Regions from separate parts of the Promicromonospora sp. NPDC052451 genome, predicted to be linked through region 1. Evidence: predicted binding sites of a transcription regulator. Region 1 holds the regulator's gene; the other holds the start of a gene.
What was found. Region 1 encodes HrcA, which represses chaperone genes, less so after heat shock. Its sites were predicted from a motif close to TTNGCACTCGNNNNNNNCGAGTGCNAA; they were not measured.
Positions count from the first base shown of each region.

Region 2: the regulator HrcA is predicted to act here: its motif matches at 2,122-2,148, upstream of groES (co-chaperone GroES).

Region 1 is NZ_JBIUAP010000006.1:47,691-52,499, reverse strand. Features, by position in the region: gene ACIG47_RS12160 (ATP-binding protein) at 1-312, opposite strand, end outside; gene ACIG47_RS12155 (hypothetical protein) at 420-605, opposite strand; gene hrcA (heat-inducible transcriptional repressor HrcA) at 1,208-2,227, shown strand; gene dnaJ (molecular chaperone DnaJ) at 2,266-3,387, shown strand; gene ACIG47_RS12140 (16S rRNA (uracil(1498)-N(3))-methyltransferase) at 3,398-4,165, shown strand; gene ACIG47_RS12135 (OmpA family protein) at 4,215-4,809, opposite strand, start outside.
Region 2 is NZ_JBIUAP010000007.1:325,802-330,610, reverse strand. Features, by position in the region: gene ACIG47_RS15085 (glutamate--cysteine ligase) at 1-733, opposite strand, end outside; gene ACIG47_RS15080 (SAM-dependent methyltransferase) at 730-1,995, opposite strand; gene groES (co-chaperone GroES) at 2,329-2,625, shown strand; gene ACIG47_RS15070 (WhiB family transcriptional regulator) at 2,804-3,091, opposite strand; gene ACIG47_RS15065 (MerR family transcriptional regulator) at 3,283-4,521, shown strand; gene guaB (IMP dehydrogenase) at 4,589-4,809, shown strand, end outside.

The sequences.
Region 1 (4,809 bases):
CAGGGCGCCGGCCGCCGGTCCGGCCGCAGCCACGACGGCCTCGGGGCCCTGGGTCCGGACGAGGGCGTGCAGCAGGCCGGCGAGGGCCGCGTAGGGCAGGGGGCCGGATCCCTCGTCGGCGCACTGCCCGGTGAGGAGGGTGACGCCGTCGGCGCGCGCGGCGAGCTCGTCGAGCAGGCGGGTCTTGCCGATGCCCGCCTCGCCGGCGATCACGACGGTGCGGCCGGCGCCGCCGCGGACGTCGTCGAGTGCGGCGGTGAGCGTGCCGAGCTCGCGGGCTCGGCCCACCAGGCGCGCGCGAGGGACCGGCATGGGCTCATCGTCCCATGCCGGTCCGGTGGTCCGGCCGGCGCTGGTCGCCGTCCTGGTGAGGTCTGCCGTCATGGGCGGGCTCAACCGTCGCCCCGGCCCGCGCCGGGTCAGGCGACCCGGGCGCGGGCCGGACCGCGGCGGCCGGCGCGTGCGGTCCGCTCGGCGGCGCGCCGCTCGGCGTCCTGGCGGCGGGCGGCGTCCCGCTGCTCGCGGGCGACCCGGGCCTGCTCGGCGCGGCGGTCGACGTCCTGCTCGTGGCGGCGGTAGTCGGTGTACTCGGAAAAGCCGAACATGGTGGTGCCTCCTGGTCCCTGCCGGCCCCGCGCCGGCAGTGGTCCCAGACTCGTCGCTGAGGTGGTGCCCGCGGATCGGGTGGTCGCCGCATCTTCGGTGCCGGTTCCCGCGGACGGATCGGTGGTGCCTAAGGCATCGCCCTAGACGGTGGGCAGCGCCCTGCGCCCGAGCAGCCTCGGGGGCGCGCTGCGCCCGAGCAGTCTCTGGGGCGCGCTGCGCCCGAGCAGCCTCGGGGGCGCGCTGCGCACCTGAGCGGATCCGCGTACCCGCAGCTGCCCGAACTTCGGTCGGTTGCGCCGAGCGCACGGGGATGATCGGTCGGTTGCCCCGAGATCGGTCCGCCGACCGACCGATCTCGGGGCAACCGACCGATCTTGCGGGCGAGAGTGTTGCAGATGACCGAACGAGGGAGCCCGTGCGCTCCCGTCGTTCGCGCGCCGGAGTGTGCGGGCACTGTGTACGCGGAGAGCCGACAGCGGGTCGGGGACTTGGCCGCTGGCGCATGCCGCGTAGGATTGGCACTCGGTCGTTGAGAGTGCTGGAGAGCGGGCAGGAACCCGGGTGCAGGTCCTGGACGTTCTACTGGACGGAGGTGAGCGCGATGAGCGAGGAACGCAGGCTCGATGTCCTGCGGGCGATCGTGGAGGACTATGTCCGCACACGGGAGCCCGTCGGTTCGCGCATCCTCACCGAGCGGCACAAGCTCGGCGTCTCCCCGGCGACGGTGCGCAACGACATGGCCGCCCTGGAGGAGGCCGGGCTCATCGCGCAGCCGCACACGTCGGCCGGGCGCATCCCGACCGACAAGGGCTACCGCCTCTTCGTGGACCAGCTCGCCGAGGTGCGGCCGCTGACCCAGCCGCAGAAGCGCGCCATCGAGACCTTCCTGTCCGAGGCGGTCGACCTGGACGACGTCGTGGCACGCGCCGGGCGGCTCATCGCCCAGCTCACGGGGCACGTCGCCGTCGTGCAGTACCCGTCGCTGCGCCGGTCCGGGCTGCGGCACCTGGAGCTCGTGCCCACGGCCGAGGGGCGCCTCCTCGTGGTCGTCATCACCGACACGGGGCGGGTGGAGCAGCGTTTCCTCGACGTGCCGGTCACCCTGGACGACGGGACGCTCGGCGAGCTGCGCGCCCGCTTCAACGCCGCGGCCGCCGGCCACCGCCTCACGGAGATCGGCAGCGCCTTCGCGCGGCTCACCGAGGCGATGCCGGACGAGCACCGGGCGCTGGCCACCGCGGTGGCCGAGGTCGTCACGGCGGCGCTCGCCGAGGAGAGCGAGGAACGCATCGTGCTCACGGGTCAGGCGAACCTGGCGCGTTCCGGCATGCGGTTCGAGCAGGGCCTGCGCCCCGTGCTCGAGGCGCTCGAGGAGCAGGTCGTCCTGCTCGGTCTCCTCACCGACATGTCCGACGAGGCCGGCGTGGCCGTCAGCATCGGCCACGAGAACCGGCTCGCCGGACTGTCGGAGACCTCCGTGGTCACGTCAGGCTACGGCTCGTCCGACGGCGACAGCGTCGCGATCCTGAGCTCGATCGGCCCCACCCGCATGGACTACCCGGGCACCATCGCCGCGGTGCGCGCCGTCGCGCGCTACCTGTCGCGAGTTCTGCCCGGCTGACACACCCCTTCCACAAACCTCCTCACAAAGAGAGACCTGTGACCGACTACTACGAGATCCTCGGTGTCCCGCGCGACGCCTCGCCCGAGCAGATCAAGAAGGCATACCGCAAGCTGGCCCGCGAGCTGCACCCGGACGTGGCGGGCGAGGCGGGCGAGGACCGGTTCAAGGACGTCGCGCGCGCCTACGAGGTGCTCTCCAACCCGGACAAGCGCCAGCAGTACGACATGGGCGTGGACCCGACCGCCCCCGGTGGGGGCGCCGGCGGCGGGTTCGGGGCCGGGTTCGGCTTCCAGGACATCTTCGAGACGTTCTTCGGCGGCGGGCAGCCCTCGGGGCCGGTCCCGCGCGCCCGCCGCGGCAACGACGCGCTGGTCCGGCTCGACATCGAGCTCGGCGAGGCCGTCTTCGGCGCCAAGCGCGAGATCCAGGTGGACACCGCCGTGGTGTGCAACACCTGTGGCGGCGACGGCGCGCGGCCGGGTACGCATGCCCGCACCTGCGACGTCTGCCACGGCCGCGGTTCGGTGCAGCGCGTGGCGCGCTCGTTCCTCGGCCAGGTCATGACCAACCAGCCGTGCTCCGCGTGCGGCGGCTTCGGCACCGTCATCCCCGAGCCCTGCACCGACTGCGCCGGCGAGGGGCGCGTGCGCTCGCGCCGCACCATCGCCGTCAACGTGCCCGCCGGCGTGGACACCGGCACCCGCATCAAGCTCTCCGCGCAGGGCGAGGTGGGCCCGGGTGGCGGCCCCGCCGGCGACCTGTACGTCGAGATCCGCGAGCGGGCGCACGACACGTTCGTGCGCCGCGGCGACGAGCTGCACTGCACCCTCCAGGTGCCGATGACGGCGGCCGCGCTCGGCACCGTGCTCGAGCTGGACACCCTGGACGGGCTCCAGGAGATCGACCTGCGCCCGGGCACGCAGCCGGGCCAGGTGGTGACGCTCAAGGGCCTCGGCGTGGGGCACCTGCACTCCACCGGGCGCGGAGACCTCAACGTGCACATCGAGGTCCACGTGCCCACGGGCCTGGACGAGGAGCAGACGGCGCTGCTCCAGCAGCTCGCGACGCTGCGTGGCGAGGAGCGGCCCGAGCCGCGGCTCGCCACGGTGCACGGCGGCGTGTTCTCGCGCCTGCGCGACAAGCTCAGCGGCCGCTGACCGCCGGCCCATGAGCGCACCGGTCTTTCTCGCGGAGGCGTCCGTCGCGCACCCGCTGTCGGGGTACGCCGCCGGCTCGGTCTACGTGCTCGACGGCGCGGAGGGCCGGCACGCCGGCGTGGTCCAGCGTCGCGGCCCGGGCGAGCGGATCGACGTGGTCGACGGCGCCGGGGTGCGCCTGCGCACCGTCGTCGAGTCCGTGGACGGCGCGCAGGTGCACCTCCGGGTCGAGGACGTCGACGTCGAGCCGGCGCCCGCCGTCGTCGTCACGCTGGTGCAGGCCCTCGCCAAGGGGGACCGCGACGAGATGGCGATCGAGGCCGCCACCGAGACGGGGGCCGACGCGATCGTGCCCTGGCAGGCCGAGCGGTCCGTCGTCGTGTGGCGCGGGGACCGGGCCGCGAAGTCCCGGGCCCGCTGGGTCAGCACCGTGCGCGCCGCGACCAAGCAGGCGCGCCGGTCGCGCATCCCCGACGTCGCCGCCGCGCTCAGCACCAAGCAGCTCGCGGCCCGGGCGCGGGAGGTCGTGGCGGCGGGCGGCGCGGTGCTCGTGCTGCACGAGGAGGCCACCACGGCGCTGGCGGCGGTGCCGCTGCCCGACGCCGGGGAGCTGCTCGTGGTGGTCGGCCCCGAGGGCGGCATCTCGGAGGCCGAGGTCGCACAGCTCACCGAGGCCGGGGCGGTCACGGCCCGCCTGGGCCCGCACGTGCTCCGCACGTCGACGGCAGGCCCGGTCGCGATCGCCCTGCTGAGCACCCGCCTGGGCCGCTGGGCCTGACGGCGCCGAGACCCGGTGGCCGCACCACCGGATCTCGGCGCCCGGTGCGTCAGCGGGTGACGACGAACTCCACGCGGCGGTTCTGCTCCAGGTCCGCGAACGTTCTCGGGACCACCAGCGGGTCGGACTCGCCGTAACCCTTCGACGTCAGCCGGTCCGCGTCGACGCCCAGCTCCACGAGCCGGTCCAGCACCGCCTGCGCGCGCCGCTCGCTGAGCCGCTGGTTGTGCGCCTCGGTGCCCACCGAGTCGGTGTGCCCCTCGATGCGCACCTCGACCTCGGGGTGCTCCTCCAGCACCTCGGCGGCCTCCCGCACCACCCGGCGGCCGTCCTTGGTCAGGCGCGCGCTGTCCGTGACGAACGTGATGCTCGGGATCTCGACGAGGTCCTCCTGCGCCCGTTCCCGCTCCTTGCGGGTGGGCTCGCGGTCGGGCTCGGCGGTCTCGTCGTCCGTGCTCTCCTCGGTGCTGTCGTCCGTGCTGGTCTCGTCGTCGCTCTCGTCGTCCGTGGTCTCGTCGGTGCCGTCGTCGGACGTCGCCTCGGTCGCCTCGGGTGACGCCGTCGGCTCGGCCTGCGTCTCCCCGGTCTCCTCGTCCTCACCCGCCACGTGCGCCTGCGTCGTCCCGGAGCCGGGAGGCACCAGG
Region 2 (4,809 bases), on a different contig from region 1:
CGAGCCCGGGCGACGGGCGGACGTCCCAGTGGACCTCGTGGAAGCCCTCGACCGCGCCGACGTGCTGCAGGTCGCCCGCGTACGCCTCGAGCTCCTCCCAGCGCTCGAACGCGACCGGCAGGCCGGAGCTCGGGATCTGCTGGAACAGCAGCGACCGGTTGGAGGCGTACCCGGTGTGCCGGCCCGCCCAGTAGGGCGACCCGGCCGAGAGCGCCTGCAGGTGCGGGAAGTACGTGAGCATCGCCCGCATGAGGGGCAGCGCCTTGTCCCGGTGCTCGACGCCCACGTGCACGTGCAGTCCCCAGATGATCAGCTGCGCGCCCCAGATCCCGGTGCGGTCCATGATCCGGGCGTACCGTTCCTTGTCCCCGACCTGCTGGTCGGCCGCCCGCGCGAACGGGTGGGTGCCGCCGCCCATGAGCTCCAGGCCCAGGGAGTCGGTGACGGTCCGCACACGGCCGAGCAGGTGCTCCAGGTCGGCTCCCGCCTGCCCGACGGTGCGGCAGACGCCGCTGACCAGCTCGACCGTGTTCCTCATGAACTCCCCGGTCACCTGCGGGGCGAACCCCGTCCCGGCGGGCTGCGGCTCGCCGGCGCGGGCCAGCGCCTCCAGCACCTGCGGCGCGGACTGCGCCAGGTCCGCGGTGCCGGGCTCGACGAGCCCGATCTCCCACTCGAGGCCCACGGTGGACCGCGGGGATTCGCCGAAGCCGAGCCGGGCCGGCGAGCTCATACGGCTCCCAGGGGATCGACGACGAGCACCTGTTGGTTGCCTGCCACACGCGTGAGCACGATCGTCGCCTCCTCGGTACCGGTGAGCACGAGCTGCTTGCGAAGCTGTTCGGGCACCACGGCGGTGCCCCGTTTCTTGATCGTGAGCCGCCCGACGTTCCGGTCCCGCAGGTACGACTTGAGCCGCTTCAGACCGAACGGCATGGTGTCGAGCACGCGGTACCCGGTGGCGATCGGTGCGGGTGCCCCGGCCGGCTCCGTGGGCCGGGCCGACGGAAGGTCGGCGGGGTCGTCGGTGGTGACGTACGCGATGGTGGGGTCGACGAGCCGCCCGCCGAGCTCGGCGGCGGCCCGGGCGACCAGGCCCGCTCGGATCACGGCGCCGTCGGGTTCGTAGAGGTACTGACCGACGGCGCCGACGTCCGGCTCGTCGTCGTCGCCCCGGACGGTGCGGCTGAGCGTGTGCTCCTTGCCGTCGTCGTCCGTGAACGTGCGCAGCACGAGCGCCGAGCGGCCGGGGCCGTCGGGCGCGAGCGGGCCGAACCAGAGACCCGCCTCGACCACGTCGCCGTCGACGGAGACCCACTGCGTCTCCGCGTCCTGGGGCAGTCCCTCGTGCGCGATGCCCGGCCCGACCTTCACGCCGACGGCAGGCACGGTCTCGCGCAGCGCCCAGACCGCGTCGAGCGGAGGTTCGTAGGCGCGGGGGTCGAAGATGCGACGGCTGCGCCCGCCCGGGCCGCCGACCCGGCGCGCCGGGTCGGCGTACACGCCCTCGATGCCCTCCGCACGCAGGTCGAGGCCCAGCCCGTCCGCGTGCCGGACGTCCGCCTCGGGGAAGTGGCGCAGGTTCCAGCGGGCGATGGCCGCGGTGCACTCGTCCAGGTCGGTCGCGACCACGCGCAGGCCAGTCCCGGCGAAGGCGAGGGAGTCCGCCCCGATGCCACAGGTCAGGTCGGCGAGCGCGGTGAGCCCGGCGTCGAGGTACCGTCGGGCGTGCAGCGCGGCGACGAGGAGCCGCGTGGCCTGCTCCAGGCCGTCCGCGGTGAAGAGCATCCCGTCCGCGAAGTCGCCGAACTTGGCCCGTGCCCGGGCGCGCAGCCGGGACTGGGTGACGACCGCGGCCGCGAGGTCGGGCGCCACGCCCTGGGCGCGCAGGGTCGTCACCGTCTTCATCGCCTGCCGCTCGTCGTAGGGCGGCAAGGCGCCAAGCAGGGCCCAGCCGTCGGGGCTGAGGAGTTTGCTCAGAATCGCCGCATCCATGGGAAGATCTTTCCACGTTTGTCCTGGTCGTGGCGAGGGACCGGACGAATCCTTTTCGGAGAGATGGCGTGTTTCCGGGATGCGTGGCGCATGCCGGGGGCCCGGAGGGTGAGCAGGCTCACGCGATTGGCACTCGCCTTGACCGAGTGCTAGCGCCGACCTAGATTTGGGGTTGTTCGCCGCCGCGGAGCCCGGTCCACGGGCCCGTGACGGAGGACCCAGACGTTCGTGCCCGCCGGCACCCGCGACGACGGCGGACCGTCGAACGTTCGAGCCCCTTAAGTCCATCACGATGCAGATCTCTCGATCCGCTCACGAAAGAGGAGGTCCGACGTGTCGGTCCCCATCAAGCCGCTCGAGGACCGGATCGTCGTCAAGGCTCTCGAAGCCGAGACCACGACCGCTTCCGGCCTGGTCATCCCGGACACCGCGAAGGAGAAGCCCCAGGAGGGCGAGGTTCTGGCCGTGGGCCAGGGCCGCATCGACGACAACGGCAACCGTGTGCCGCTGGACGTCGCCGTCGGTGACAAGGTGATCTACTCCAAGTACGGCGGCACCGAGGTCAAGTACGCGGGCGAGGACTACCTGGTCCTCTCGGCCCGTGACATCCTCGCCGTGGTCGTGGGCTGATCTCAGCCCCGCACCCTGCTTGAAGCAGAGGGCCCCGCACCGGATCGGTGCGGGGCCCTCTGTCGTTGCGTCGTGCTCTGCTTCGTCGTCAGTGCGCGCCGGACAGCTGTCTGTGGTCAGGCGGAGACCAGGTCAGGAGTGGGTCAGGGGTGGTGCGAGAACTGGTGCGGGAACCTGGTCAGGCCGAGACGGACTTGCCGGCGAGGATCGCGGAGCGCTCGTCCTCGCTGAGGCCGCCCCACACGCCGTACGGCTCGCGCACGCGGAGCGACTGCTCGCGGCACTGCATCATCACGGGGCAGGAGCGGCAGATCGCCTTGGCCGCCTCCGCGCGGCGCCGCCGGGTCGAACCCCGCTCGCCCTCGGGGTGGAAGAACAGGGTGTCGTCCGCGTCGCGGCACGCTCCCTGGTACTGCCATTCCCACAGCTCCATCACCGGACCGGGAAGCCTCGAGATCTCCGTCATGGCGAACAACCTACAAGTTGTGCAGAAGTTGTTCAAGGGGCAATTCCTCTTCATGTGGTTCGAATCGAGTCGGGTGGAACCGCGCCACGGCTGACCGGGTTTGTTCGGATGTGAACCGAATTCGACCGAGATCGGCGGCACGCCGGATTTCGCAGTGGCGCGGAGGGGCCCGGGTGGGCAGAATCGAGTCCATGACTTCTTCGCGGCCTGCCCAGAACCCGGGCGGGTCACGTACATCCAGCCCCGGGCTGGCCGTCGCGGCGGTGGCCCGGCGCCTCGGGGTCGCTCCCGCCACCCTGCGCACGTGGGACCGCCGTTACGGGCTCGGCCCGTCGGGCCGCACCGCGGGGTCGCACCGTCGCTACACACCGGACGACGTCGCCCGGCTGCTGGTGATGCGACGGCTCACGCTGGAGGGCGTCGCGCCCGTCGACGCCGCGCGCGCCGCGGTCGAGGCCGGCGACGCCGAGCTGGAGGTCGCCACCCGGACCGCCCCGGCGCTGCCCGCCGTGCAGGTCGAGGGCGCCGGCGACGACATCGAGGACGGCGACGAGCCCGAGTTCGCGGAGACCTTCGTCGGCACGGTGGAAGCACCGGACGAGGAGGACGACCCCGACGGCGGCGCCGGTCCGGCGTCGTCGGAGGACGTGGCGCAGGAACCGCGGCGCGCCCGGCTGCGGGCCCTGCCCGGCGGGGCGACGGGGGAGCCCGCCGGCCGCCAGGCGGGCGGCGGGCCGGCGCTCGGCCCGCGGTCGGCCACTGCGCCGGCACCGACCTCCGGACGGGTGTCCGCCCTGGTCGACGCGGCCCTGGCCTACAGCCGTACCGCCTGCGACAACCTCCTCGTGCTCGGTCCGGACGGCGACCCCGCCACGTGGTGGACCGACCTCGTGGAACCGGCGTGGCTGCGGCTGTCCGAGCGCACGGTGCTCGCCGGCCCCGGTGAGATGCCGGAGGTGGTGCTCGCGACCTCCGCCCTGCGGGCGCTGCGCAACTACACGGAGGAGTTCGAGCGCGCGATGGTGGAGGCGGGCGGCCCGCCGGCCAACCACCCGAGCCGGATGCGCAAGATCGTCCTGGTGTTCGCCGCCCCCGACGAGGTGGTGCCGCTGTCGGCGCACGCGCTCGCCGCGGCGCTGGCCGCGCAGGGCTCGATGGCGCGCATCGTCACGGGCCCCGCCAGCACGCACCGCTCGGTCGAGCTGGTCACGATGGTCCGCCCGACGGCGGTCGTGCTGGCCACGACGCAGAACAAGCCGGACCTCGACGTGGTGCACGCCGTCAACGAGAGCTACCCCGACCTGCCGATCTTCGTGGGCCTGCGGGCGGACGCCGCCGCGACGGACCTGCCGTTCGGCCCCACGGTGCAGCGCGTGCGCTCGTTCACCGGCCTGCTGCACGAGGTGCTCGCCGTCATCAAGGCGAGGTGACGCACGCCTCGGGTGGCCATCACCACCCGGCCGGGTTCCACGGGCGCACCCGCCGTAGACTTGCTGCATGACGGACCAGACCTCGCCGGGCGACCCGTTCGGTTTCCTCGGGCTCACCTATGACGACGTCCTGCTGCTGCCGGGTTACTCCGACCTGGCGCCGTCGGACATCGACACGACGTCTCGCCTCACGCGCGAGATCTCGCTCAAGATCCCGCTGCTCTCCGCGGCGATGGACACGGTCACCGAGTCGGCCATGGCGATCGCCATGGCGCGTCAGGGCGGCCT